Regions from separate parts of the Vibrio qinghaiensis genome, predicted to be linked through region 3. Evidence: riboswitches for the same ligand, from Rfam matches in the RefSeq annotation. Region 3 holds a riboswitch; each other region holds the start of a gene.

Region 1 (10,188 bases), 740 kb from region 3:
CAGAAGTGGTTAGTTTAACCGCACTTTCTTCGGAGAGAGTGGAGGACGATCACCACGGTGTGGTTCATGACTGGGGTGAAGTCGTAACAAGGTAGCGCTAGGGGAACCTGGCGCTGGATCACCTCCTTATACGAAGATTACACTGATGAGTGTCCACACAGATTGATGGTTTATACAGTTTAAGAGACGATGCTGGGTCTGTAGCTCAGGTGGTTAGAGCGTTCGCCTGATAAGCGAGAGGTCGGTGGTTCAAGTCCACTCAGACCCACCAATTCTTCCTCCCAGAAGATTGGCACACAGTATCACGCACCTGATGGGGTTATAGCTCAGCTGGGAGAGCGCCTGCCTTGCACGCAGGAGGTCTGCGGTTCGATCCCGCATAGCTCCACCATCTTTAAGCGCACTAGCAATAGTGTTTTTAAAAATGGTTTTCATTAGAAAATCGTGCTCTTTAACAATTTGGAAAGCTGACTGATAACAACGAACGTGTTTGTTGTTATCAAATAAAAGTTCTCAACATCAATGCGTTTAACGTATTGATACCAAACACATTCAAGTGTTCTTGGGAAAGCTTACTTCGGTAAGTTTTCAAAATTGAGTCCGGCAAAATCAAACGTCTCTCGCTCATTCAAATAATGAGAGACAACCTTGGTGACTTGTCTGCAACACGAAACTTCTTCGGGTTGTATGGTTAAGTGACTAAGCGTACACGGTGGATGCCTTGGCAGTCAGAGGCGATGAAGGACGTAGTAACTTGCGATAAGCGTAGATTAGGCAGTAACAGCCACTTGAGTCTACGATTTCCGAATGGGGAAACCCACGTGCATAAGCACGTATCCTTACCTGAATACATAGGGTAAGGAGGCAAACCGGGGGAACTGAAACATCTAAGTACCCCGAGGAGAAGAAATCAACAGAGATTCCGAAAGTAGCGGCGAGCGAAATTGGACTAGCCCTTAAGCTTTTAATGATGCAGGTGAAGCCTCTGGAAAGTGGCGCAATAAAGGGTGATAGCCCCGTAACTGTTCCATCATTATAAGTGAAATCGAGTAAGGCGGGACACGTGTTATCCTGTCTGAACATGGGGGGACCATCCTCCAAGGCTAAATACTACTGACTGACCGATAGTGAACCAGTACCGTGAGGGAAAGGCGAAAAGAACCCCTGTGAGGGGAGTGAAATAGAACCTGAAACCGTGTACGTACAAGCAGTAGGAGCAGGCATTGTCCTGTGACTGCGTACCTTTTGTATAATGGGTCAGCGACTTATATTCAGTGGCAAGGTTAACCGAATAGGGGAGCCGTAGGGAAACCGAGTCTTAACTGGGCGCTTCAGTCTCTGGATATAGACCCGAAACCGGGTGATCTAGCCATGGGCAGGTTGAAGGTTGAGTAACATCAACTGGAGGACCGAACCGACTAATGTTGAAAAATTAGCGGATGACTTGTGGCTAGGGGTGAAAGGCCAATCAAACTCGGAGATAGCTGGTTCTCCCCGAAAGCTATTTAGGTAGCGCCTCGGACGAATACTACTGGGGGTAGAGCACTGTTAAGGCTAGGGGGTCATCCCGACTTACCAACCCTTTGCAAACTCCGAATACCAGTAAGTACTATCCGGGAGACACACGGCGGGTGCTAACGTCCGTCGTGGAGAGGGAAACAACCCAGACCGCCAGCTAAGGTCCCAAATTACTACTAAGTGGGAAACGATGTGGGAAGGCTCAGACAGCCAGGATGTTGGCTTAGAAGCAGCCATCATTTAAAGAAAGCGTAATAGCTCACTGGTCGAGTCGGCCTGCGCGGAAGATGTAACGGGGCTAAGTAGTAAACCGAAGCTGCGGCAATACAGTTTACTGTATTGGGTAGGGGAGCGTTCTGTAAGCCGTTGAAGGTGTGTTGTAAAGCATGCTGGAGGTATCAGAAGTGCGAATGCTGACATGAGTAACGATAAGGGGGGTGAAAAACCTCCCCGCCGGAAGACCAAGGGTTCCTGTCCAACGTTAATCGGGGCAGGGTAAGTCGACCCCTAAGGCGAGGCTGAAAAGCGTAGTCGATGGGAAACGGGTTAATATTCCCGTACTGCTTATAATTGCGATGGGGGGACGGAGAAGGCTAGGTGGGCCAGGCGACGGTTGTCCTGGTTCAAGTGCGTAGGCTAAGAGACTAGGTAAATCCGGTTTCTTGTTAGGCTGAGACACGACGTCGAGCTGCTACGGCAGTGAAGTCATTGATGCCCTGCTTCCAGGAAAAGCCTCTAAGCTTCAGATTATAAGCAATCGTACCCCAAACCGACACAGGTGGTCGGGTAGAGAATACCAAGGCGCTTGAGAGAACTCGGGTGAAGGAACTAGGCAAAATGGTACCGTAACTTCGGGAGAAGGTACGCTCTTATTGGTGAAGTCCCTTGCGGATGGAGCTGACGAGAGTCGCAGATACCAGGTGGCTGCAACTGTTTATTAAAAACACAGCACTGTGCAAAATCGCAAGATGACGTATACGGTGTGACGCCTGCCCGGTGCCGGAAGGTTAATTGATGGGGTTAGACTTAGGTCGAAGCTCTTGATCGAAGCCCCGGTAAACGGCGGCCGTAACTATAACGGTCCTAAGGTAGCGAAATTCCTTGTCGGGTAAGTTCCGACCTGCACGAATGGCGTAATGATGGCCACGCTGTCTCCACCCGAGACTCAGTGAAATTGAAATCGCTGTGAAGATGCAGTGTACCCGCGGCTAGACGGAAAGACCCCGTGAACCTTTACTACAGCTTGGCACTGAACATTGAACCTACATGTGTAGGATAGGTGGGAGACTTAGAAGCGCAGTCGCTAGATTGCGTGGAGTCGACCTTGAAATACCACCCTTGTCGTTTTGATGTTCTAACGTAGGCCCCTCATCGGGGTTGCGGACAGTGCCTGGTGGGTAGTTTGACTGGGGCGGTCTCCTCCCAAAGAGTAACGGAGGAGCACGAAGGTGGGCTAATCACGGTTGGACATCGTGAGGTTAGTGCAATGGCATAAGCCCGCTTAACTGCGAGAATGACGGTTCGAGCAGGTACGAAAGTAGGTCATAGTGATCCGGTGGTTCTGAATGGAAGGGCCATCGCTCAACGGATAAAAGGTACTCCGGGGATAACAGGCTGATACCGCCCAAGAGTTCATATCGACGGCGGTGTTTGGCACCTCGATGTCGGCTCATCACATCCTGGGGCTGAAGTCGGTCCCAAGGGTATGGCTGTTCGCCATTTAAAGTGGTACGCGAGCTGGGTTTAGAACGTCGTGAGACAGTTCGGTCCCTATCTGCCGTGGGCGTTGGAAGATTGAAGGGGGCTGCTCCTAGTACGAGAGGACCGGAGTGGACGAACCGCTGGTGTTCGGGTTGTCATGCCAATGGCATTGCCCGGTAGCTAAGTTCGGAATTGATAAGCGCTGAAAGCATCTAAGCGCGAAGCGAGCCCTGAGATGAGTCTTCCCTGGCACTTTAAGTGTCCTAAAGGGTTGTTCGAGACTAGAACGTTGATAGGTTGGGTGTGTAAGCGCTGCGAGGCGTTGAGCTAACCAATACTAATTGCCCGTGAGGCTTAACCATACAACACCGAAGGGGTTTTGTGGACTCAATGAAAGAACATTGAATGTGTGAATGAGAATGAAACAGCTTTCCGAATTAAGAAATTTGCTTGGCGACCATAGCGTTGTGGACCCACCTGACTCCATGCCGAACTCAGAAGTGAAACACAACAGCGCCGATGGTAGTGTGGGGTCTCCCCATGTGAGAGTAGGACATCGCCAGGCTTTATTAATGCTTCCATATGATAAAAATATGAAAGCAATACTAAAAACAGCATTATCAGAGTAAGACTGTTTTTTAGTGAGAATCCATGGAGAGATGGCTGAGTGGTTTAAAGCACCGGTCTTGAAAACCGGCGATGGTTAATAGCTATCCTAGGGTTCAAATCCCTATCTCTCCGCCAAATATAAAAAGCCGCTGTTAAATACAGCGGCTTTTTCGTATCTAAAGATCTTGTATCAATAGGCAACTTTATTTCTCATTATAATACCAATCTGGAAAATTAACTGGTCAGCTCTATCCACCTTCTCGAACACATCTGTCTGACTCTGGTCGAGCATTCCAAAAAACTATTCCAAGCCCGACATACTTTGGAGACAATGTCTTCGTAATCCGCAAAAAACTGATTGGCTAGAGAGTGTTGTCTTAACCAGCTCCATACTTGTTCTATTGGATTCAACTCCGGGGAATAGGGCGGGAGTTTGATGACACTGAGGTTCTGAAAGTCATTGGCTGGGACTGATGAGGGCACTTGGAGCGAGAAGTTATCCAAGAGAAGCCCATGTGCTCGAGCAGGTAATAGATAGTGCTGGCCAAATTCTTTCACGATATAAGGATGGATGTCGGCCCCAGTCAGTCGTCCACCCTGCGTATCATGAGCTTTATCTTTGTTGTATTGGCTTATCAATTTACTCAATAAGTGACATCTGTAACTTTTTTAAAGTACTTAGGTATTAGACGTGTGTCAGCTATAGATTATTTTAGTGATTAGGCTCGATTTGTTGTGTTTAATGGTTAGAATAATGATAGTTACTTTCTGGGATCCGCTATGGGCGTTATGGGACAGTTATCTATTTTAGGTTTTATTGCATTAGGTGGTGCATTTGGTGCGTGCGCTCGTTATTTGGTTACCGAGCTAAGTGTTCAGTTATTAGGGCGTGGATTCCCTTATGGAACGCTGATGGTCAACGTTGTCGGCTCATTTATTATGGGATTATTGATCGCTGCTTTTGAGAGTGAATTACTGGCAACTGAGCCATGGCGCCAGATTATTGGTTTGGGTTTCTTGGGTGCATTAACCACATTTTCTACATTCTCTATGGATAATGTATTGCTGATGCAGCAAGGAGCCTTTCTGAAAATGGGTGTTAATGTCTTATTAAACGTGGTGCTAAGTATCTCAGCGGCTTGGATAGGTTTCCAGTTGTTGATGAGAAGTTAACGAAATCACAATTTCATCTTGGTTAATGGATAGTCTTTCCCTATAATCGTGACTCAACTTGTCGGAGTGCCATAAGGCTGAGACCGTATTTTCGGGATCCGTTGAACCTGATCAGGCTAATACCTGCGAAGGGAACAAGAGAATATAACCTGCTAGTGATCTATCTAGCGTTATATCCTTAAGATCAAAACTCTATTTTGATCAACTCTTGTGCATTAATCCGTCAAGCATTTATCCCTAGTACAAAAAAGGAAGATGCTATGTCGAGTCGCAAACAAGCGAGACTGGAAGCCAAACAATTCATTGACACATTGTCTGTCGAACCCTACCCAAATTCCTCTAAAATTTATATTACTGGTTCACGTTCGGATATCCGCGTGCCAATGCGTGAGATTAAACTAGCTGACAGCTTAGTCGGGGGCACAAAGTCTTCACCGATTTATCAACCGAATGAATCTATATGCGTTTATGACACTTCAGGTGTCTATACCGACCCATCTCATACTATCGACTTATATCAAGGTTTGCCTAAATTAAGGGAACAATGGATCGCTGATCGGGATGATACCGAGTGGCTTGATGAGGTCAGTTCCGCTTACACTAAAGAACGCTTATCTGATGATACATTGGGCGAACTGCGTTATGGGAATCTGCCAGCCATACGCCGAGCAAAGAAAGGCAAGTGCGTTACTCAGCTTCATTATGCGCGGCAAGGTGTTATCACACCAGAAATGGAATACATTGCCATTCGAGAAAATATGCGACGTGGAGAGTGTATGGATGCACAGCTGAGCCAGCAACATGCAGGCGCCCATTTGGGGGCCAATCTACCAAAGCAGATAACTCCTGAGTTTGTGCGTCGTGAGGTTGCCGAAGGACGAGCCATTATCCCGTCGAATATTAACCATCCTGAATCAGAGCCGATGATCATTGGCCGTAATTTTCTCGTCAAAGTGAATGCGAATATCGGTAACTCATCTGTCTCTTCATCAATTGAAGAAGAGGTTGAAAAATTGGTATGGGCAACCCGCTGGGGTGGGGATACCGTGATGGATCTTTCTACTGGTCGCAATATTCACGAAACTCGAGAATGGATTTTACGTAATAGCCCCGTACCGATTGGCACTGTGCCTATGTATCAAGCATTGGAAAAAGTAAATGGTATTGCGGAGGATTTATCATGGGAAGTAATGCGCGATACCTTACTTGAGCAAGCGGAGCAAGGTGTTGATTACTTTACAATTCATGCTGGTTTATTGCTTCGTTATGTGCCAATGACCGCGAAACGTGTTACTGGCATCGTTTCGCGTGGCGGCTCTATTATCGCTAAATGGTGTTTAGCCCATCATACCGAGAGTTTTCTTTACACTCATTTCCGTGAAATTTGTGAAATTTGCGCCAAGTATGACGTTGCCCTTTCCTTAGGGGATGGACTACGGCCAGGATCCATTGCCGATGCTAACGATGAAGCACAATTTGCAGAGCTGCGCACTTTAGGTGAGTTGACCAAAATAGCGTGGGAATATGATGTACAGGTCATTATTGAAGGCCCTGGCCATATCCCCATGCATTTGATTAAAGAGAATATGGATGAACAATTAAAGCATTGCCATGAAGCGCCATTCTATACCTTGGGCCCATTAACTACCGATATTGCTCCCGGATATGATCACATCACTTCCGGCATTGGTGCTGCGATGATTGGCTGGTATGGCTGCGCGATGCTTTGCTATGTAACACCGAAAGAGCACCTTGGTTTACCAAACAAAGAAGATGTTAAAACGGGTTTAATTACTTATAAATTGGCAGCACATGCCGCAGACCTTGCGAAAGGGCACCCGGGAGCACAAGTGCGCGATAATGCTTTATCGAAAGCACGTTTTGAGTTTCGTTGGGAAGATCAATTTAATCTTGCATTAGACCCAGTTACGGCGCGTGCTTTTCACGATGAAACTCTTCCGCAAGAGTCTGGTAAAGTCGCGCATTTTTGCTCAATGTGCGGGCCGAAATTCTGCTCGATGAAAATCTCTCAAGAGGTTCGAGAGTATGCGCTAGATACCAAGCAAGTTGCTGCTGATGCGCTCATTTCCGTTACGCTGCTAGATGACCCGTTACAAGGCATGAGACAGAAATCGCAAGAGTTTAAAGCCTCAGGATCAGAGCTTTATCACCCTGCTGTTAGTCAACGGTCAGTCGTTAGCGAGGAGTAATTAGATGATTCAATTACTTATCCCCCGTGATGACATTGCGTTGACAGCTCAAGTACAACAGGTTTTGCTATTGGCCAAGCATCATGGTTTTGATATCGATGATATTTATTTGGGTGCCAGCCCAACTTTATATTGTCAATTAGTAACGCCGTCATGCTCATCTTTGATTGGCAGTGATTGCTTAGCCTCGTGCGAAGATGCGCTAAGTGCTTTAACTGATAAGCCCAATTTATTCTTGCAATACCAAGTCAATTTTTGCGCTCAAATGCCATTTGAGCACTCCCAGAAACGAGAAACTTGTTTGGTCAAGATAGGGCTGACAGCGGCTGACTCACACGACTATGTCGATGAGTGGTATCACGGAGAAGAGCTGCGTAGTATAAGATATTCTACGAATGCTCATGCTGCTGATGCAAAGAGTGAGCACTTTGCTTGGATTCTATCATTGTTGTGTCTCGACTTTCCACTAGAGGATGCTTTAGTGGTTACTCGGGCGGCAATGAGTGTTTCACGTGAAACATGGCCAACAGATAGCCGATATTTTCCTCAGCTACTACATTCAGCAGCTGGCATCTTTGCTGACGATAAACAAAATCACATCTGTTTTTCAAAGATAGACAAAAATATTGGCCTTTATCCTGTTGTGGATAGCGCTGAGTGGGTCGAGCGGTTATTGAAGTTTGATGTAAAGACAATCCAACTGCGAATAAAAGATTCAACACATCCCGATCTTGAATCACAAATTATCGCCGCTATTGAGCTTGGACAAGCCTATCAAGCACAGGTTTTTATTAATGATCATTGGCAGCTTGCGATAAAGCATGGTGCTTTTGGCATTCATCTTGGACAAGAAGATCTCACCAATGCAGATTTAGCACAAATTGCTCAAGCTGGGATCTGTTTAGGCATTTCAACTCACGGCTATTATGAGATTCTGAACATCGCTTCACTAAATCCCAGCTATATCGCTTTGGGTCACATATTCCCAACCACCACCAAAATTATGCCCTCTAAGCCACAGGGGCTTGTTAGGTTGAAACTTTACCAGCAGCTAATTGAGAGTTTAAGTTGTGCCGCCAACTCAGATGAAGTTGTAAGTGCAAAAATACCCACAGTTGCAATTGGCGGAATTAACCTAGAGAACGCATTGCAAGTTTGGCAGTGCGATGTATCAGGCTTGGCCGTTGTACGTGCAGTGACAGAAGCAAAATCACCTCAGTTGGTCATTGATAGTTTCAATCGAATCATACAAAACCGATTACCAAGTAGTGCTGAGGAGGTATGTGATTATGCTTTCTGATGCGCAATTTATCCGTTATCAAAGGCAACTTGCGCTCCCTGAAATAGGTGAGAATGGACAGCAATCTTTACTTGATAGCCGAGTGCTGGTTATTGGTTGTGGTGGTTTAGGGTCTGCGGCCGTTTTGTATTTGGCGAGTGCTGGTATTGGACAACTGGTAATAGTGGATGATGACCGAGTTGAAAGCAGCAACTTACCTCGGCAGGTGATCTACCGAGAGAGGCAAATTGGTCAAACCAAAGTCGATGCGATGGCAGAACAAATTAAAGCCATCAACCTTGATTGCAGAGTAAGAGCGATATCTAAACGCCTTATTGGTACTCAGCTCGAACTGGAAGTGCTTAATGCTGATGTCGTTCTTGACTGCACGGATAACATCCACAGTCGTCAGCAAATTAACCAGTTGTGCCGTAAACTAATTAAGCCATTGATTTCAGGTGCGGCTATTGGATGGAAGGGGCAAGTCATTGCTTTTGATCAACTGCCGTTATCACCTTGTTATCACTGTTTAGTGCCTGATAGCGAGCTGCCTGCCGCGCAGCGTTGTAATGAATTCGGTATTCTGGGGCCTGTCGTCGGAATCATCGGAACCCTGCAAGCTTTACAAGCCATCATGATATTGACTCGACAGACGATGCGTAATGCTAATCAACTGACACTGTTTGATGCTCATTTGTTTCAATTCCAAACCTTAAATGTTGTTAAAGATCCTCAGTGCGAGGTGTGTGGGTACCCACAGACTGATCAGATGAAGGGAGAAGCCACATGTCAGATATAACCATCAAGATTAATCAGCAGTTTCATCAAGTTTCAGCGGGAACCAGTATTGCGGATCTCACCAAACTGCTTTCGATCACGATTACCGGTTGTGTGTTTGCCCTGAATCAGAGCGTGGTGCCGCGTAGTGCGTGGTCAACGACCCTATTAAGTGAAGGCGATCAAATATCGCTGTTTCAAGCCATTGCAGGAGGCTAAATGTTAACGATAGCGAATAAACAGTTTGAATCTCGCCTGTTCACTGGTACGGGGAAATTTGCCAACCGAGAGTTAATGACAAAAGCTATTGCCACATCTGGCTCACAAATGGCGACAATGGCATTAAAGCGAGTCGATCTTAATCAATTAAATGATGATATTTTAGGGCCACTTATCGAGTTAGGCGTCCATCTTTTACCCAACACATCGGGTGCGAAAAATGCGAAGGATGCGATTTTTGCAGCCCATTTAGCGCGCGAAGCGTTATCGACATCGTGGTTGAAGTTAGAAATTCATCCCGACCCTAAGTATCTGATGCCTGACCCTATCGAAACGTTAAAAGCAGCGGAACAATTGGTGAAAGATGGATTTACCGTATTGCCTTATTGTCATGCTGACCCCGTGTTGTGTAAGCGTTTAGAGGAGGTGGGGTGCGCGGCCGTAATGCCATTAGGTGCGCCAATTGGATCGAATAAGGGACTGGTCTCACGAGATTTTTTAGAAATCATCATCAACCAAGCTCGTGTACCCGTGATTATTGATGCCGGTATTGGCGCACCTTCGCATGCGGCTTTTGCGATGGAATTGGGCGCGGATGCTGTCTTAGTTAACACCGCAATTGCGGCCGCGGGCGATCCGATACAAATGGCGTTGGCATTTAAGTTGGCGGTAGAGTCGGGTCGAATGGCTTATGAGGCTGGG
Region 2 (10,188 bases), 1.2 Mb from region 3:
GGTCATTCGTGGTCTAGCATTAGGTCATATCGGTGACAGTAACCAACGTGAATTGCTGTTCAAAGAAGCGGCGATCGGTTTCTTAAATGGCATCATGTGGGCCACCATCATTGGCGGCATTGTGGTGGTATGGAAAGGAAATTGGATGCTTGGCGGCATCATTTCCGCCGCGATGATGACCAACCTACTCATTGCCGGGATCGCCGGTGTCACCATCCCAATTTTACTGAAAAAAATGAAAATCGACCCGGCTCTTGCTGGTGGAATGGCGTTAACAACCGTCACCGATGTGGTTGGGCTTTCGGTCTTTCTCGGCTTGGCGACCATTTTGATGTAGCCCTATTTTAATGTAACCCGATAGTGATACATAACCAAACCACCCACAAAAAAAGCTTGGTTGTTATACCAAGCTTTTTCATATTCAGCTTAAGCGATTATTCGCCCGCAATTTTCATCGATTCAAGTAAAATAGACCCGGTTTGGATTTGCGAGCGTGTTTCGACATCACTCCCTACCGCCACCATTTGCTGGAACATATCTTTCAAATTACCCGCGATAGTAATCTCAGATACAGGGTATTGAATCACACCGTTTTCAACCCAGAAACCAGCGGCGCCACGCGAATAATCACCTGTCACTGCATTAACACCTTGGCCCATCACTTCAGTGACTAACAAGCCTGTGCCTAACGCTTTAAGCATCTGCTCAAAATTTTGTCCTGTGGATTGAACATACCAGTTATGGATGCCACCCGCATGACCAGTTGGAGTCATCTTCATTTTACGAGCGGCGTAGCTGCTCAGAAGATAAGTCGAGAGCACACCATCGGTAATGATTTGGCGGTCTTGCGTAAACACCCCTTCACTATCAAATGGGCTTGATGCTAACGCACGTAATACATGGGGTTTTTCGGCAATATTGAACCAATCGGGTAAAATTTTCTCGCCTAACTTATCAAGTAAAAAGGAAGATTTACGATACAAGCTACCACCACTGATCGCCATCACCAAATGGCCAATCAAACCTGTCGCTACATCTGCGGCAAACATCACCGGAACTTTGCCCGTCTTCAGTTTTTTTGCATCTAAACGGCTGATGGTTTTTTCTGCAGCTTGTTGCCCGACCAGCTCTGGTGACCATAAATCGTCGCGGTGACGTGCAACGGTATAGCTATAATCACGCTCCATCTCACCATTTTTACCCTCACCAATCACGCAGCAGCTAATGCTATGACGGCTAGAGGCATAACTCGCGAGCAAACCATGGCTATTACCGTACACTTTGACACCGTAATGGCTGTCATAACTTGCGCCATCACTTTGTTTGATCTTGTTGCTGTAAGCTAACGCTTTCTCTTCTGCAGCAATGGCAATTTTAGCGGCCATGTCCGGGTTAGGTTCATCGGGATGGAAGAGATCTAAATCAGGAATATTTCGCACCATTAACTCTTTAGGTGCAGGGCCTGCATAAGGATCTTCAGAAGTGTACAGCGCAATATCAAGCGCTGCAGCGACCGTCTGCGCAATTGCTTTTTCACTGAGATCTGACGTCGACGCACTGCCTTTACGTTGCCCACGATACACAGTGATGCCTAATGCCCCATCACTGTTAAATTCTACGTTTTCAACTTCACACATTCGCGTCGAAACACTCAGGCCGGTACTTTTGGTGATCGCCACTTCGGCAGCATCAGAACTGAGCGCAGCCATCTCTAATGCCTTGGCAACCGCCGCTTCAAGTTCGATGCGCTGCTGAGCAACTTGTTGTTTTACGTCCATATCTCATCAATTATTAGCAAACAATGTCATTAGGATAACAAGAATTTCGCTTTCTCCCCACGATTCTTGCTAAAATAGCTGACATACATAACTCAATAGATGAAGAAAATGGCGCGTAAGAATCAAAAAGCTCCTTGGGAAGAAGAAGAGGAGATCATTTGGGTTAGCAAAACCGAAATGAAAAACGACATGACTGAGCTACAAAAACTGGGTGAAGAGCTGGTTGCTCTGAAGCCGTCTCAGTTAGCAAAAATCCCGATGTCTGAAGATTTGATGGATGCCATCAAAGATGCTCAGCGTTTTAGCATGGAAGCCAGACGCCGCCAACTGCAATACATTGGTAAAATGATGCGTACCATCGATGCCGAACCGATTCAAGCGGCATTGGATAAACTGCGCAATAAGCATTCACAAAATACCGCCATGCTGCACAAGCTCGAACAGATGCGTGATCGTATTGTTGAGAAAGGTGACAGCGCGATTGAAGATGCGATGGCACTCTATCCAGAGATGGATCGTCAACGTCTGCGCCAATTAGCGCGTCAAGCAAATAAAGAGAAAGCCAACAGCAAACCACCAAGAGCATCACGAGAGATTTTCCAAGTGCTCAGAGAGCATAACGATAAGTCAGTTTAACCTGTCATAGTGCTGATTAGATGCCAAAACCTCACCTAAACGTGTGAGGTTTTTTTATTCCCCCGCACGCACAAAATCACTGAGCTGCGCGTCTGCGTGTTGCGCGGAAAGTGCCTCAATACGATCACTCACTAACACATGTCCTTGAGCCATAAACGCAAAATGGCTCGCAATCGCTTTGGCATCACTAATATGGTGCGTCACCATCACAACAGTGATCTCTCTTTCTGCGGCTAACTGCTTAACCAAAAGTAGCATCTCTTCTCTGAGTAGCGGATCCAAGGCGGAAAAGGGCTCATCCAGCAGCCAGATAGGATGTGGTTGTACAAAACAGCGCGCCAGAGCAACTCGTTGACGCTGCCCCCCTGAGAGCTGCTCAGGCAAGCGATCAAGTAGCGCAGCCAAACCCACTTGCTGCGCGGCGCACTCAACCAACGCCTTTTGTGAAGGGGTTAATTTCAGCCCCGGATGTAGCCCAAGGCTAATATTTTCACGCACAGTGAGATGGGCAAAAAGATTGTGCTCTTGAAACAGCATCGAAAAAGGACGCAAGTGTGGCTCTTGCCCAAGCAAGGATTGCCCTTGAACTTGAATATCACCGCTTTTCGGTGCAATAAAGCCCGCAACTAAGCTCAGTAAAGTCGACTTGCCCGCCCCGCTTGGCCCCATTAAAGAGAGAATCGCCCCTCGCGGTACAGAGAGCGAAAATTCAAACCACTCCTGTTGATACTCATAGTGCACGGCCTTGAGTTCTAACATTGCTTTACCTTTGAATGTGAGTGAAATAACCGCTCAATGAGGGCAAAACACCCCACACTGAGTAGCAACAGCGTAAGAGAAACCACCGCCGCCGCTTGCATTTGGTAACTGCCTAGCAGTTGGAACAAGTAAAGCGGTAAGGTTCTAAACTCTTGGCTACCAAATAGAGCAATCGCACTTAAATCCCCCATTGAGAGCAAAAAGCTGATCGCAAAGGCATGCGCTAAGGGTTTACGCAACGCACGCAGCTCAATCACTTGCAAACGCTGCCACCCTTTAATGCCAAGGCTGGCACATAACCATTGATATTGCTGCGCGATATGCAGCATAGGTTGCGCCAATGTTTTCAACACATATGGCAATGCCATTAATCCATTGACGAAAAAAACTACCCAATACGCTAGGCTAAATGCATCGGTCCAGATGCGCAGTAACAGAAAAAGCCCGGTGCTGATAACAAGCCCTGGCGTGACCAAAATAATCGCGCCAATCAACTCTAGTTGGTCCGCCTTACGGTTGTGCTGCTGCAGGCGCCAAGCGCGAGTCGTGATGAGTATGGCAACCCCAGCCGAAACAGCAACCACGCTTGCCAATAACGCCACTTGCAGTGAAGCCCAAAGCGCACGCCAGAATTGCTCATCGCTCAAGACGTGAAAAAGCTGCGAATTTAAACCGCTCAAGATGACCATCACCAGCGGCGGAAGTACTAACAGCAACGCAAGGAAGATCCATGCGCCGTCCCAACATTGCGCTTTTCGATTGTCTCGACTAACCACATAATCACTCGCTTGACGCCCTGTGGTGATGGCTAACGGCTTCGCTAGACGTGAAATGGATAGAGACAGCAGCCCGCATAACAGCATCTGCCACAGCGCAAGCAGCGCGCCGGCTTGTAAATCAAAATCAAATTTGATCGCCTGATAAATCGCCAGCTCAATCGTGGTGGATTTAGGCCCGCCGCCAAGTGCCATCACAGTGGCAAAACTGGTAAAACAGAGCATGAACACCAAACCACAGACATGAGGAAGCTGCTGACGCAAACGCGGCCATTCAACCCAACGAAATTTGTGCCAATGACTCATACCAAGATGCGCGCATAACTTATGCTGCTCAGCCGGGATCGACTCTAACGCTTGCAGCAATAAACGGCTGGCATACGGGAGATTAAAAAACAGATGCGCCAGTAAAATCCCGTTTAATCCGTAAATGGAAAACGGCAGTTTGCTATCAAACCACGCGAGCAGCGAGGCGAGCAGACCGCTATTACCATAAATGGCCAACAAACCAAATACGCCCACCAGCACTGGAAGCACTAAGGTCGTTGCAAACAATTTGATCAGCAGCGCACGTCCGCAAAATCGACGACGGTAAAGTGCGTGAGCAACAGGAAGCGCGAAGCCAACACTGAGCAGCATCGACAAGCTGGCTTGGTAAAAACTAAATTGAGTAACGTGGCGATAATACGGGTCTTGCCATACGTGCATCACATTTAAGCTGGGTGCTTGTAACAGCAACGCCGCCAACGCACTGATGACAAAGGTCGCGACAAGTATCGCGACCCCAATGCCTATTTTAGGAATAGCATTCAAACTTTATCGCACCTTAAAACGTTAAGGCAGTTTGCCACTCACGGATCCACGCTTTACGCATCTCAGACACCTCTTGTGCGCTAAAGGTAAGCGCCTTTGATGGCACAGCCAGCGTTTCAAAACCTTTCGGTAGCACGACAGACGTCACAGGATACATCCAGTTTCCGGTTGGCATCACCGACTGAAATTGATCACTTAAAATAAAGTGCATGAACTCATCGGCCAATTTGCCGTTATCACTGTGTTTTACTTTCGCAGCCACTTCCACTTGCATGTAGTGTCCTTCGGCAAAATCGGCAGCCGCGTACTTGGCGTCATTTTCCGCAATCAAATGATAGGCTGGAGAGGTGGTGTAAGAGAGCACCAGATCAGACTCACCTTTTAGAAACATCGCATAGGCTTCTGACCAACCTTTGGTGACTGTCACCGTCTTATTGGCGAGCTGTTGCCATGCTAAATTGGCTTTCTCACCATAGACAGATTTCATCCACAGCAGTAAGCCTTGACCGGGTGTTGAAGTGCGCGGATCTTGATAAATCACTTTAAGATCATCGCGCTTTTCTACCAACTCTTTTAAGCTTTGCGGTGGGTTTGTTAATTTTTCTTTATTGTAAACAAAGGCAAAATAGCCGTAATCATAAGGAACAAACGTTTCATCACTCCAACCACCGGGTAGCGTGACTTGGCTCGTCTCGACATTATGATTTGTCAATAAGCCAGTCTGTTTGGCCTCGGCCATTAAGTTGTTATCTAAACCGAGTACGATGTCTGCTTTACTGTTATTACCTTCAAGACGCAAACGGTTTAGGATCGATACTCCATCATCGAGTGCCACAAACTGAAGATCGCAAGCGCATTGTGCTTCGAATGCTTTTTCAATCGCTGGTCCCGGGCCCCATTCTGATGCGAACGAGTCGTAGGTATAAACGGTAAGGATATTGTCAGCGGCGTGCGCTGAAAAAGAGGTAATGATGGCAAGTGCAATGGTATTAAGAGTGGTGTTCAACTGGTCGCTCTCCTTGGTTGAGCGGCACAGGCTTGAGGAGGATGAGAATATTCCATTATTCCTATTCTGAGATCCTAACCCAATTCCTACGCCAGCATTATCTGGTTCAGGTTTACGGGTCCCAAGCTCACGCTTGATCTCAGCAGCATTCATTGAGATGAATGATTTGCTCCCCGTTGAGTGAGGTGGATTGTAATTGGAATTAACGCAATAAGCTATACCGTTGGGCGTGAGTCATATCCCCAACGCGGCACAAGCCCTTGTTCAACGCCTAAGTGGTCCAAAATACGCGCCACCATAAAATCGACCAAGTCTTCAATTGACTGCGGCTGATGATAAAAACCGGGGGCAGCGGGCATAATGGTGACGCCCATTTGCGACAACTTGAGCATGTTTTCTAAATGTAAGGTGGAAAACGGCGTTTCGCGCACCACTAACACCAGTTGGCCACGCTCTTTCATCACGACATCGGCAGCACGTTCGATCAAATTATCGGACATGCCATGGGCAATCGCCGCAACGCTGCCTGCTGAACATGGGCACACCACCATCTGTTTTGGCGCAGCAGAGCCCGAAGCCACTGGTGAGAACCACTCTTCTTTGCCGCACACGACAAGCTGTGAGGCATCACAGTGTAAATGTTCCACCAACGCCGCTTTGGCCGCCTCAGTTCCACTGGGCAACTTCAACCCCTGCTCGGTTGCAAGCACAACGCGCGCGGCCGAAGAGATCAGCAGATACACTCGGTAATCTGCAGCCAATAAACACTCCAACAGACGAAGTCCGTAAGGAGCACCTGAAGCGCCAGTAAAGGCTAAAGTGATGGCTTGCTGTTTTGTTGTCATAACTCTCTATTTCGTTTGTGTCGCTGGCATTACATGGCTTGATTTAATGCAAGTAGGAGCTTGTTATGAATACCTTCAAAGCCACCATTGCTCATCACCAAAATGTGATCGCCCGGCTGGGCTTGCTGCGCAATTTGCGCGACGAAAGCATCAATATCATCATTCACTTGCGCTGGTTGTGAGCATTGGTCAGCCACATCCTGCACCGACCAAGCAAGATTGTTCGGCTGATAGAGATAAACTGAATCGGCTTGCTGTAATGACGCCGCTAAAGTTTGCTTATGCACGCCCAACTTCATCGTAGCCGAACGAGGCTCTAAAACCGCGATAATTTTCTGATCGCCTACCTTGTTACGTAAACCACCCAAAGTAAGTTCAATGGCCGTTGGATGATGAGCAAAATCGTCATACAACGTAATACCGTTCACTTCGCCTTTAAGCTCTAAACGACGTTTGGTATTGATAAATTTGCCCAAAGCTTGACAGGCTAAATCTGGAGTGACCCCTACGTGACGCGCCGCGCCAATCGCCATTAAGGCGTTATCGACATTATGATCGCCAACCAAATCCCAAGTTACGCGCCCCACGCGTTCATTGTCAAAGAACACATCAAATTGCGAACCATCACGCGTGATTTTTTCAGCTTTCCACTGCGCTTGCTCACCGGTAAACTCAGTTTCGCTCCAGCAGCCACGTGCGAGAACATCCGCTAATGCGCGCTCTTTTTGCGGAGCAAAAATACGACCATTGCCCGGAACAGTACGCACTAGATGATGAAATTGGCGCTTAATCGCTTCAAGATCGTCAAAAATGTCTGCATGATCAAACTCTAAGTTATTCAACACTAAAGTGCGTGGGTGATAATGGACAAACTTAGAACGCTTATCGAAAAAAGCACTGTCATATTCATCGGCTTCTACCACAAAAAACATGCTTTCGCCCAAACGCGCAGAAATGCCAAAGTTGCCAAGTACGCCTCCCACCAAAAAGCCCGGTTGGTAACCGCAATCTTCTAAGATCCACGCCAACATGCTCGACGTAGTGGTTTTACCGTGTGTGCCAGCCACCGCAAGGACCCAGCGGTCATGCAACAGAAACTCTTGCAACCATTGCGGGCCAGAGGTGTAACGCAAGTTGTGGTTCAGCACATATTCAACACACGGATTGCCGCGACTCATGGCGTTGCCAATCACCACCAAATCAGGCTTGGGCTCTAATTGAGCAGGGTCAAAGCCTTCGATAATCTCGATACCTTGAGACTCCAATAACGTACTCATCGGTGGGTAAACGTTGGCGTCGCTGCCGGTAACTTTATGACCTAATTGCCGCGCTAAAACGGCAACACCGCCCATAAACGTACCGCAAATCCCAAGAATGTGAATATGCATAAATCCTAGCCTCGCACATGGCGTTGTGAGTGATTGCCTCCATTATCACCATCCATTTAAGAAAAGCGAGCATGTTTGCAACTTCTCAAAAGTCGACAAACAAATTGAGATCTCAATCTGTTACTTCATTACCATTAAAAAGATCTAAGCCCTAGAATCTCATTGTTACCCAAACGTTATCAAATGGGTGACTCGTTTCGGCCGACATCCCAGTAAGAGGATGCGTTGTGAAACAATCACTCCCTATCCTATATAGCTATGTTAAGGAAATAACATGTCTGAGATTCGCACTCTTGGCGAGTTTATTGTTGAGAAACAACATGACTTCCCCCACGCAAGCGGTGATCTTTCATCTCTGTTGTCCTCTATTCGTCTTGCGGCAAAAATTGTTAACAGAGAAATCAACAAAGCGGGCCTTGCTGATATTACTGGTGCGGTGGGCTCAGATAATATTCAAGGCGAAGAACAACAAAAACTCGATGTCTACGCCAACGAAAAATTTAAAGCGGCGCTTGAAGCGCGCGATCAAGTGTGTGGTGTCGCCAGTGAAGAAGAAGATGAAGCGGTTGCGTTCAGCAAAGAGCTCAACAAAAACGCAAAATACGTGGTGTTGATGGACCCGCTGGACGGCTCATCCAACATCGATGTCAATGTCTCTGTCGGCACGATTTTTTCTATTTATCGCCGCGTATCGCCAGTCGGCACGCCCCCAACACAAGAAGACTTCTTACAACCCGGTAATAAACAGGTTGCGGCTGGTTATGTTATTTACGGCTCTTCAACCATGTTGGTGTATACCACTGGCAACGGCGTAAATGGCTTTACTTATGATCCGTCACTCGGCACTTTCTATCTTTCACACCCCAATATGATGACCTTCGATGATGGTAAAATTTACTCCATCAATGAAGGTAACTACATCCGCTTCCCAACCGGCGTAAAAAAATACATTAAATATTGCCAAGAGAGTGTGCCTGAAGATAATCGCCCTTACACCTCACGTTACATTGGTTCATTGGTGGCGGATTTTCACCGTAATCTGCTCAAAGGTGGCATCTATCTATACCCAAGCACGCAAAGCCATCCAAACGGCAAACTGCGCCTATTGTATGAATGTAATCCAATGGCGTTTTTGATTGAACAAGCAGGTGGTATTGCTTCTGACGGTGTCAATCGCGTGTTGGATATTAAGCCGACAGAACTGCATCAACGTGTGCCATTCTTCTGCGGTTCAAAAAATATGGTCCGAAAATTGGAAGAGTTTTTAGAACTCAACCGTGACTAAACAAGCTCAGTGAGCGCCTAACTCTAGGCGCTTTTTTTATCGATAAATATGAGGCAAGGCTCTCTTTTTACGGTTTACACCGTTTCCTATTTACCGCTAAAGTTGCAACACAAGCGTTTACGTTCTGTTAATCAACCCAACACAATTTAAGTCCAGCGACGAAAAAGGAAATGCTAAATGAGCTTAAACAACGTGCCGGCAGGAAAATCACTGCCTGATGATATTTACGTGGTGATTGAAATCCCAGCCAACGCCGACCCAATCAAATACGAAGTCGACAAAGAATCTGGCGCGGTGTTTGTGGACCGTTTCATGTCTTCACCTATGTTCTACCCATGCAACTACGGTTATGTGAATCACACCTTATCGCTCGATGGCGATCCTGTCGATGTGTTGGTGCCCACCCCTTATCCGCTGATGCCAGGCTCGGTGATTCGCTGCCGCCCAGTTGGCGTATTGAAGATGACCGATGAGTCTGGTGAAGATGCCAAAGTGGTGGCGGTTCCTCACTCCAAGCTCACCAAAGAGTACGACCACATTCAAGACGTAAATGACCTGCCAGCACTACTGAAAGCGCAAATTACACAGTTCTTTGAACGCTATAAAGAGCTTGAAGCGGGCAAATGGGTCAAAGTCGATGGATGGGAAGATGCCGCTGCCGCGCGAGCTGAAATCCTGACTTCATTTGAACGCGCTCAAAAGTAGTCACCATCATTAAACAGTCACGATAGTTATATACCCAAACAACTTGGAGTTGCAGGTAGGCGGCAAGTGAGTCCCCATGCTCATAGGCAAACTATGTGATTGGGGTGAACAAACGTAGCCAACACCGCTGCAGCTTCAAGTAGGAAGGGTATAAGTGTCGTTATAAATAAAAAGCCACATCCTGCTAACGCGCGATA
Region 3 (10,188 bases):
TGACTCGCATTCTTAAAATGGCAACCGATGATCACCAGCCACCTATGGTTCGTAGCCGCCGCGTAAAACTTAAATACGCTCACGCAGGTGGTTATAACCCGCCGATTATCGTTGTACACGGTAACTTGGTGAATGAGCTGCCAGATTCTTACAAACGTTATTTGATGAACTATTACCGTAAGTCTTTAGAAATCATGGGTACGCCTATTCGTATCCAGTTCCAAAGCAGTGATAACCCATTTGAAGGAAAAGTGAATAAGCTGACCTTATCTCAAGAGCGTAAACGTAAACGCTTAATGACGATGATGAAAGGACGCAGCAAGTAGCCTTCCTCATAACTGAAATACCCAAGCTAAGCTTGGGTATTTTTTTGCCTAAAATTTATCATTGGCAATAGAACTTCACTAACGTGGCGGTCTGAAAATGAAGTGCAGTGCCAAAATGATTGAGTGAAAAACAGAGCATGGCAACGTTGCTGCTTTGTATAAGTATCAAACAAAATGAGTAGAACATTTCGCCAAAAGATCATTTTAATATATTCTGGTTTTTTTGATTTATTAGCTATCAAGTGGAGTTTTATATCGTTATAAATCCATATGCAGAATATGTAACTTATGCTTTCGGCGTGTGGTTATATAAATGTTCTTTTGAGAGTAGATCGCTGAACGGAGCAGATAAAGCAAATGATCAGGCTGAGATCTTTTATCGATCATAGCCTAATGTGTATGAGATGGTTGGTGAGCCTAAAGGTATTGTGATAGAGATCAAAGCTGAACTCTCGATAATCCGAGACCATACGTGCCGTTTGATGAAGTGTCGGCTATCACATGCACGAACTATCTACGCAAACGAGCTATCTATTAAAACGAACTATCTATTAAAACGAACGATATAAAACATCTACCAAAATCACACTATGTGAAAGATGTTATGTGAAAGACACAAAGAGAGATGGGATCAATATGCAGGAAAATCTTTGCCCTTGTTGCCAAAATCCACTGGTGTGGGATGGGCGTTACCATTGTGCTCAGTGCAAACATCACTTTAACAAAATTGGTTTTTGCCCTGAGTGTGATTCGGAGCTGGAGAAATTGCAGGCGTGTGGCGCGGCAAATTTTTTCTGTAATTCATGCAATGAGCTCAAATCAAAATCTAAGATTCGATTTGAGTTTCAAGCACAGGATTAAGTGATTAATTGACGGTAGAGAAAACTTCGCCATCCGCCACTCGCGTGATCAATTGATCGCCGGTTTTTAGATCATGAGCGCGGTGAATCACTTTGCCTGAGCTATCTCGCGTGATCGAATAGCCTCGTTTTAGTGTCGCTAATGGGCTTACTGCGTCAAGCTTCTCTGCGGCTAGCGTTAAACGGTGTGCTGTGCGCAGGAGTTTTTTCTCCATTACGTCCAGTAATCGTTGCTCGCTTTTGGCTAGTCGATGCTGCTGCTTCGCCAAGGTTTGTACGGGAGAATGCAACTGCAGTTGATGGTATTGCTGGCCAATGTGCTCGCGCTGAGTCGAAATATAGCGCTGTATCGCCCGCTGTAGGCGCATTTCTGTGTCATCAAGTTGCTGGCTTTGACGCTGCAAGCGATAAGTGGGGTGCTGTTTCTCTAGCGCGTGAACCAAAGCGCGTAAATGATGCGCTTGTTGACTGGTGTAATAGCGCATCGCACTTTGTAGCTTGTGCTGGTATGAGGCGAAAGCTTGCCGCTTATTACTGTTGTCTCGGCTGACTAATTCTGCAGCAGCGGAGGGGGTTGGGGCACGTACGTCAGCCACAAAATCAGCAATCGTCACATCGATTTCATGCCCGACGGCACTGATAATTGGGATCTGACTAGCGGCAATTGTGCGCGCTACGATCTCGTGGTTAAAACACCATAAGTCCTCTAAAGAACCGCCACCGCGACCCACAATCAATACGTCACACTCTTGCCTCGCATTTGCTCTACCAATTGCTTGAGCAATTTGAATGGCCGCTTGTTCGCCTTGAACCAGTGTAGGATAAATGATGACGGGCAAGCTTGGATCGCGCCGCTTGAGCACATCAAGAATATCAAACAGGGCTGCGCCAGTTTTTGAAGTAATAACACCGACGCATTGAGGATTTTCCGGCAAGGGGCGCTTATTGGATTGTGCAAACAGCCCTTCCGCGGCCAACTGCATCTTCAGCTTTTCAAACTCTTGCTGGAGACGACCATCTCCTTCGGGTTGCATACTCTCGATAATGACTTGGTAGTCACCTCTGGGTTCATAAAGAGAAAGACGCGCTTTAACAAGTACCTGCTGGCCATTTTTAGGTTTGAAGGCCACAAAGCGATTATTGCCTTTGAACATCGCACATTTTACCTGCGCGCGAGAATCTTTGAGTGAGAGATACCAATGGCCAGAAACCGGAGCGGAGAAGTTCGATATTTCACCAACGAGCCACACAATGCCCATTTCATTTTCAAGTAACAGGCGTACTTCAGCATTGAGACGAGAGACAGTGTAGATGTTTTCGTTGGTCAAAGAAGGCAAGGCTAATCCCCTAGACGAGGGTATGGAAATTAGCGGCAATATAATACATATCAAGGGTTGGAATGCAAATTAAAAATGAAAAAATGAGTGGTCAAGCGATTACCTCGGGCGTATAATCCGACCGCAATATCAAATCCAAATCGATTTATCCTGTTCATTGTGTATTAGGGCAAATTGAGACAACTTGGATTTACCTTTTATTCACTCCTCTTAATTGTGAGATATTGCAAATGCTAAGAATTGCCAAAGAAGCGCTGACATTCGATGATGTTCTTCTCGTACCAGCACACTCCACCGTTCTCCCAAACACAGCCGATCTCCATACTCAGCTGACCAAAAATATCGCACTGAACATTCCGATGATCTCAGCTTCTATGGATACAGTGACAGAGGCTCGCCTTGCGATCGCTCTTGCCCAAGAGGGTGGTATTGGTTTTATCCACAAAAATATGCCCATTGAAGAGCAGGCTGAACAAGTCCGTCTTGTCAAAATTTTTGAAGCGGGTGTAGTGACTGCGCCAGTAACAGTTCGCCCTGACGCAACCATTCAAGATGTGATTGCTTTGACAGAGAAACATGGTTTTGCCGGTTTCCCTGTGGTGAGCGATCACAATGAGCTTGTCGGTATCATCACCGGCCGCGATATTCGCTTTGTTACTGATTTAACAAAAAAAGTTGAAGCAGTCATGACACCAAAAGATCGCTTAGCCACAGTTAAAGAGGGCGCATCTCGTCAGGATGTACAAGAGCGCATGCACAAAGCGCGTGTTGAAAAAGTCTTGGTAGTGAATGATGAATTCAAACTGACTGGTATGATCACCGCGAAAGATTTCCATAAAGCAGAACGCAAACCGAATGCTTGTAAAGATGAACAAGGGCGTTTACGTGTTGGTGCGGCTGTTGGTGCCGGTGCTGGCAATGAAGAGCGCGTAAAAGCATTAGTGGAAGCGGGAGTCGATGTTCTATTGATTGACTCTTCTCATGGCCATTCAGAAGGTGTACTTAACCGTATTCGTGAAACGCGCGCCGCTTATCCTGATCTCGATATTATCGGCGGTAATGTTGCAACGGGTGCCGGTGCGAAAGCTCTAATTGAGGCGGGCGTAAGCGCGGTCAAAGTGGGTATTGGCCCGGGCTCAATCTGCACAACGCGTATTGTTACGGGCGTTGGTGTTCCTCAAATTACGGCGATTTCTGATGCAGTTGAAGTGGCTGATCAATACGGTATTCCTGTGATTGCTGATGGCGGTATTCGCTTTTCTGGCGATATTTGTAAAGCGATTGCTGCTGGTGCATCTTGCGTGATGGTCGGCTCCATGTTTGCGGGTACTGAAGAAGCTCCGGGTGAAGTTATTTTGTTCCAAGGTCGTTCATATAAAGCTTACCGAGGTATGGGCTCGCTGGGGGCAATGTCTCAAGGCTCTTCTGATCGTTATTTCCAATCTGACAATGCAGCTGACAAGCTTGTACCTGAAGGGATCGAAGGCCGTATCGCTTATCGAGGCCGTCTAAAAGAGATCGTCCATCAACAAATGGGTGGTTTACGCTCAAGCATGGGTCTAACCGGTTCTGCCACCATCGAAGATCTGCGCACTAAAGCCGAGTTTGTTCGTATCTCTGGTGCAGGTATGAAAGAGTCACACGTGCACGACGTTCAAATTACCAAAGAAGCGCCAAACTACCGCTTGGGTTAATTAACGAACCACGAATAGATTGAAGCTTAATAGATTGAAGCTTAGGGGAGCGCGATGCTCCCCATCCACTACATTAATGATTGAGATTGACCTTAAATGACTAAAGATATCCATGACCAACGTATTCTGATCTTAGATTTCGGCTCTCAGTACACACAACTGGTTGCCCGCCGTGTTCGCGAAATCGGTGTTTATTGTGAGCTGTGGAGCTGGGATGTTGAAGAGGCGGACATCCGTGAATTCAACCCAGATGGCATTATTCTCTCTGGTGGCCCTGAAAGCGTGACTGAAGCCAACTCTCCGCGTGCGCCACAATATGTGTTTGACTCTGGTGTGCCTGTATTTGGTGTTTGTTATGGCATGCAAACCATGGCTGAACAGTTGGGCGGAAAAGTGGCCAGTTCTGAGGAACGTGAATTTGGTTATGCAGCCGTACAGTTAATGGGTGAATCGGCCCTGTTTAGCGACCTTGAGCTAACGCAAGATGTTTGGATGAGCCACGGTGATAAAGTGGTGCAAATTCCGGCTGATTTTGTCAAAACAGCGCAAACGGAAACTTGCCCTTATGCGGCAATGGCGAATGAAGAGAAAAAATATTATGGCGTGCAGTTTCACCCAGAAGTGACGCACACCAAAAACGGTCTAAAAATGCTTGAGAATTTCGTTCTCAATGTTTGTGGTTGTGAGCGTCTATGGACGGCTGAGTCTATCATCGAAGATGCGGTTGCTCGTATTAAAGAGCAAGTCGGCGACGATGAAGTGATCCTTGGCCTATCGGGTGGTGTAGATTCGTCAGTTGTGGCGATGCTGGCTCACCGAGCGATTGGTGATAAATTAACCTGTGTGTTCGTTGATAACGGCTTATTGCGTCTGAATGAAGCTCAGCAAGTAATGGATATGTTTGGCAACAAATTTGGCTTAAACATCATTCATGTTAATGCAGAAGATCGTTTCCTCAACGCACTGCAAGGTGAGTCTGATCCGGAAGCGAAACGCAAAATTATTGGCCATGTGTTTGTTGATATCTTCGATGAAGAGTCAAAGAAATTGAAAAATGCAAAATGGCTCGCGCAAGGCACGATTTACCCAGATGTGATTGAATCGGCCGCCTCTAAAACAGGCAAAGCGCACGTGATTAAATCTCACCATAACGTTGGCGGTTTGCCTGATGATATGGAAATGGGATTGGTTGAACCACTGCGTGAGCTTTTCAAAGATGAAGTACGCAAGATTGGCCTAGAGCTTGGTCTGCCTTACAACATGCTTTACCGCCATCCGTTCCCTGGTCCTGGCCTTGGCGTACGCGTGTTGGGCGAAGTGAAGAAAGAGTACTGTGATTTGCTGCGCCGCGCCGATGCTATTTTCATTGAAGAGCTGCATGCCGCTGATCTGTATAACAAAGTGTCACAAGCTTTCACGGTTTTCTTACCTGTTCGTTCAGTAGGCGTTATGGGTGATGGACGTAAATACGATTGGGTTGTATCACTACGCGCTGTGGAAACCATTGACTTTATGACAGCACATTGGGCGCACCTGCCTTATGAGTTCTTGGGTAAGGTTTCTAACCGTATCATCAATGAAGTGAATGGTATTTCTCGTGTGGTTTACGATATTTCAGGTAAGCCACCAGCAACGATTGAGTGGGAATAATCCTCCAAAAAAGCGTACTCCTTCGGTGAGTGCCCTGTTATGATTGCTGCGAAATAGTCGGGGAGCCGATGCAGATTCTGCATCGGCTGAGATCGAAATTCGAGACCCGTCGAACCTGATTCAGTTAATACTGACGTAGGGAACTATGAGCACTTTGTCACCAGCCGAATAACAACGGCTAACCTTTGTAAATTCGATTACCGAACTTTTCAAATCACGGTCAAAGTCAGTTCCTGTATGTCTGTCATAGGAGCGACCATGGCACACCCAATACAGAAACATACTCAAGAAACGACGCGATTAAACATACCCGTTGTACTTACTATCGCAGGGTCTGATAGCGGTGGAGGGGCAGGCATTCAAGCCGACATCAAAGCGATATCGGCAACCGGCAGTTTCGCGTGTTCCGTTATTACCGCCATTACTTCACAAAATACTCAAGGCGTTTCCGCCATTTTCCCTATTCCACTTGATCATATCGAAAGCCAGTTAGATGCCGTCTTTAGCGACTTGAAGATCGTGGCCGTTAAAATTGGCATGCTAGCCGATGCCAGTATCATCAAGATCGTTGCCAAAAAAATGCAGCAATACCAACCTAAGAGCCTTGTGATAGACCCCGTGATGGTGGCGACCAGTGGTGATTTATTACTTGAGCAATCGGCAATCAGTACATTAAAAGAAATGTTGATCCCTTTGGCTGACATCATTACCCCCAATTTATTTGAGGGAGCAGTACTTACTGGCAAGCCGGTTCCTCAATCTGGAGTCGAAATGAGCGGTATGGTGGCTGATTTACGAGCGTTGGGTGCAAAGGCGGTGCTGCTAAAAGGTGGGCATTTAGAACAAGATGAAAACAGCAACGATCTTTTGATCATGCAATCTTCGTCAGAATTACTCAGTGCGAAGCGTTTTCCAACCCCAAATACCCATGGGACGGGTTGCACTCTCTCTTCTGCAATCGCTTCTTACCTTGCTCAGGGAAATAACCTGCACAAATCCGTGTATTTGGCTAAACAGTATATCTCGCAAGCCATTGGCCATGCCGATGAGCTGGATGTTGGCCAAGGTCGCGGCCCAGTTCATCACTTTTTTACAGGCCACGTTCATGTGCGCTAAAGCCATTGCCGATGCGATGATGTTTGAGAAATTTGAGACATTGGTTGTTCACTTAACCTGATGGAAAATAGATTAGACTCTAAAATCCTCAAACTTTTTTGCAGCTTTTTCATATTTATCGACTCGCCTTCAAAGGGCAATGTCGCCGTACGATAATTGGTTTACATCATGATGAAACTACTCGCATTTTGACATTTAATTGATAAGTTTCACTATCCACAATGACTCAACTATCCATACTATTTTGCGGTACCCACTAAGCAAAAAATAAGGGATTGATATGTTGAAAACAAAGCATTTAGCCGTGCTGATTAGCAGTGTTTTAGCCGCAAACAGTTACGCGTTAAATATCTTACCTGACCCTGAAAATTCTGCGGGTTATATTGTCTCTAAAGTAGAGCTACAAGCGGCAGAAAAAGCCAAAACAGCGGATCCTATGTATGCTATTTGGTCGGAAGCACTAGAAACGCGTTCGAATGCGATTGTTGAAGCAATAGTACCGGGGTTAAGTTCTAACCCTGAAAACGTCAAGCGTGTTGAACGGGTATTTCCACAGTACGAGTGGGATTTCTTAACTCAAATGGCGGCTCCCGAATACACCTATACGCGCTTCTTACGGGCAATAGGCAAATTCCCCGCGTTTTGTGGCGAATATACGGATGGCCGAGATTCAGACGCAATTTGTAAAAAATCCATCGTGACGGCTTTTGCTCATTTCTCACAAGAAACGGGTGGCCACATTGCGAAAGACAACGTATCTGATAACCCTAATGGGCTTGAAGAGTGGCAGCAAGCACTGGTTCATGTACGTGAAATGGGGTGGTCTGAAGGGCAAAGTGGCTATACAACCGGTTGTGGCCAAAATGATTGGCAAAATGCTCGTTGGCCGTGCGCCGCCGGGCAAGGGTATTTTGGTCGAGGCGCGAAGCAGCTCTCTTACCATTTCAACTATGGCGCTTTTTCTGAAGTGATGTTTGATGGTGATGCCAAAGTACTGCTCAATAACCCCGGATTAGTCGCTGATTCTTGGTTGAACTTAGCTTCAGCGATTTGGTTTTTTTTAACACCTCAAGCACCGAAACCGGCAATGTTGCATGTAATTGACCGTACATGGACACCTTCGCAACGTGAAAGCGATGCTGGTATTGGCTATGGTTTTGGCACCACAATTAACGTTATCAATGGCGGCATTGAGTGCGGTGAACAGAATAAGGATAAAGGTCAACCGGTTAATCGCATTCGCTACTGGGAAGGGCTAGCGGATCATTATCAAATACCGATTGAGTCAGATGAAAAGAACACCTGTTGGCAGCAAACACCTTACGGCAGCTTAAATTTGAACGGTGCGACAGATGTGCTGTATACCAACTGGGATGGTAATTGGAAATATTACTCTGATCGGCCAGGTGGCTACTCGTTTGAATGTGAACTGGTTGGTTTCCAAACCGCGTATTCAGCCCTTGTGGCTGGTGATTACGAAAAGTGTGTGACTAACTTTTATGGTTCACATTCAAGCTGGCCACAAGTGCGTGTTGTGGATGCGATTGATCCCGGTACGCCACCAGAGCCGCCAGTGGATGGCATCGTCGGCTGGGAAGCGACAAAGGTATATAACACGGGCGATAAGGTGAGCTATAAAGACGCTACTTATGAAGCTAAGTGGTGGTCACAAGGTAATGAACCCACTCAAGGTGATCCTTGGAAGCTTATTACAGGTGAACCAACAGCGCCCACAACGCCTGACCCTGTTGAGCCTCCGCCAGTCGTCAATGAGCCAGAACCGCCCGTCACATCAGAGCCGACGCCACCAAGCAGTGATTTTTCAAGCTGGGTTGCAGGGGTTACTGTTGCAAAAAATGGCGATAAAATTACGCATAATGGAAAGTGTTTTATGGCTAAAAATAACCCCGGAGTATGGGAATCACCCACGCAAAGTAACTGGTTTTGGGATGAAATAAACTGTCAATAGAGAGTGATGTTCGGTAGAAAAATATCAGCACGATCGATTTAGGTCGTGCTGTTCTATTTTTGAACAATCAAGTAGCTAAATTTACAATCTTAGTTTCCGTTAACGTTCTTTCCATTTTGTGTGTTACTCCACTAAAATCCGCGCGTAATTTTTATCAACATTTTTTAAGGTACTCGCGAATGTCTACTAAATTGGCCAATCCAGCGCCGCTAGGCCTAATGGGTTTTGGCATGACGACTATCCTGCTTAATATCCATAACGCAGGCTTTTTCCCTATCGACTCTATGATTTTGGCGATGGGTATTTTCTACGGCGGCTTAAGTCAAGTCATCGTGGGTATCATGTGTTTCAAACGTGGTGACACTTTTGGCACCACAGCGTTTACCTCTTACGGTCTATTTTGGCTCACATTGGTTGGACTGATTGTCATGCCATACATGGGACTACCAGCAAGCCCTGCTCATTTTATGGGTTGGTACTTAGCGTTGTGGGGTATTTTCACTGGTTTCATGTTTATCGGTTCATTGTGCTACCCACGAGCTAAACAAGTGGTATTCGGCTCACTGACCATTCTATTTGCTTTGCTAGCGGCGCGTGATTTCACTGGTAGCGAGCTTATCGGCACGATTGCCGGCTTTGAAGGTATCTTCTGTGGCGCAAGTGCGATTTATTTTGCAATGGCTCAAGTTCTGAATAACGAATACGGCCGTGTTATTTTGCCGATTGGTGAAAAGAAAGCGCAAAACGCTGTTGTCGAAAAGTTGACGACACAAGAAATCGCAGCCTAATACGGGTTGATGAAAAAGAAAAAGGGTTAGCGTTTGCTAACCCTTTTTGCGTTTACCTTGAATGCTTTTTGCTGATGAGTTTAGCTAATCCGTTAGGATGATGGTTGTTCAACACCCACGGAGCTCTCTTCTACGGTTGGTTCTTGTCCCGTTTTGCGTTTATATTTTCCTTCCCAATATGTCGCATTCTTAATGCCGAGTTTTACTGGGTTGAAAAGATACTCATCGACACCTTGTTTTTGTTGCTCTTCATAATCTTTGAGTGCTGCAATAGCTGGTTTAGCCATAAAGAAGATGATCAAAATCCCGACTATGTTTAGCCACGCCATCAAACCCACGCCCACATCACCCATTGCCCAAGCAAGGTTTGCGGTTTTCACCGTGCCGTAGAATACCGTTGCAACGATCACTACTTTAAGCAGAAACATCAGGCCATCGACTTTAAAGG

The links. A riboswitch is a leader RNA that binds a small molecule or an ion and turns the genes downstream of it on or off. The one in region 3 is predicted to bind thiamine pyrophosphate.
Region 1: another riboswitch for thiamine pyrophosphate. It lies ahead of thiC (phosphomethylpyrimidine synthase ThiC); the one in region 3 lies ahead of thiD (bifunctional hydroxymethylpyrimidine kinase/phosphomethylpyrimidine kinase).
Region 2: another riboswitch for thiamine pyrophosphate. It lies ahead of thiB (thiamine ABC transporter substrate binding subunit); the one in region 3 lies ahead of thiD (bifunctional hydroxymethylpyrimidine kinase/phosphomethylpyrimidine kinase).

What each region holds. Positions count from the first base shown of each region.
Region 1 covers NZ_CP022741.1:2,832,665-2,842,852, reverse strand. Annotated here, with positions in the region: rRNA gene CCZ37_RS13190 (16S ribosomal RNA) at 1-129, shown strand, start outside; tRNA gene CCZ37_RS13185 (tRNA-Ile) at 195-271, shown strand; tRNA gene CCZ37_RS13180 (tRNA-Ala) at 316-391, shown strand; rRNA gene CCZ37_RS13175 (23S ribosomal RNA) at 690-3,581, shown strand; rRNA gene rrf (5S ribosomal RNA) at 3,669-3,784, shown strand; tRNA gene CCZ37_RS13165 (tRNA-Ser) at 3,873-3,963, shown strand; partial or broken gene CCZ37_RS19330 (transposase) at 4,063-4,287, opposite strand; gene crcB (fluoride efflux transporter CrcB) at 4,618-5,001, shown strand; TPP riboswitch at 5,054-5,152, shown strand; gene thiC (phosphomethylpyrimidine synthase ThiC) at 5,262-7,211, shown strand; gene thiE (thiamine phosphate synthase) at 7,216-8,511, shown strand; gene CCZ37_RS13135 (HesA/MoeB/ThiF family protein) at 8,501-9,289, shown strand; gene thiS (sulfur carrier protein ThiS) at 9,277-9,486, shown strand; gene CCZ37_RS13125 (thiazole synthase) at 9,487-10,188, shown strand, end outside.
Region 2 covers NZ_CP022741.1:2,420,015-2,430,202, forward strand. Annotated here, with positions in the region: gene mgtE (magnesium transporter) at 1-337, shown strand, start outside; gene pmbA (metalloprotease PmbA) at 435-1,778, opposite strand; gene yjgA (ribosome biogenesis factor YjgA) at 1,887-2,414, shown strand; gene thiQ (thiamine ABC transporter ATP-binding protein) at 2,469-3,173, opposite strand; gene thiP (thiamine/thiamine pyrophosphate ABC transporter permease ThiP) at 3,167-4,762, opposite strand; gene thiB (thiamine ABC transporter substrate binding subunit) at 4,776-5,768, opposite strand; TPP riboswitch at 5,835-5,954, opposite strand; gene CCZ37_RS11235 (flavin prenyltransferase UbiX) at 5,984-6,613, opposite strand; gene mpl (UDP-N-acetylmuramate:L-alanyl-gamma-D-glutamyl-meso-diaminopimelate ligase) at 6,643-8,001, opposite strand; gene fbp (class 1 fructose-bisphosphatase) at 8,276-9,286, shown strand; gene ppa (inorganic diphosphatase) at 9,464-9,991, shown strand.
Region 3 covers NZ_CP022741.1:703,483-713,670, forward strand. Annotated here, with positions in the region: gene der (ribosome biogenesis GTPase Der) at 1-326, shown strand, start outside; gene CCZ37_RS03385 (zinc ribbon domain-containing protein) at 963-1,187, shown strand; gene xseA (exodeoxyribonuclease VII large subunit) at 1,192-2,523, opposite strand; gene guaB (IMP dehydrogenase) at 2,754-4,217, shown strand; gene guaA (glutamine-hydrolyzing GMP synthase) at 4,314-5,867, shown strand; TPP riboswitch at 5,916-6,026, shown strand; gene thiD (bifunctional hydroxymethylpyrimidine kinase/phosphomethylpyrimidine kinase) at 6,126-6,983, shown strand; gene CCZ37_RS03410 (chitinase) at 7,264-8,952, shown strand; gene CCZ37_RS03415 (acetate uptake transporter) at 9,132-9,740, shown strand; gene CCZ37_RS03420 (alanine/glycine:cation symporter family protein) at 9,833-10,188, opposite strand, start outside.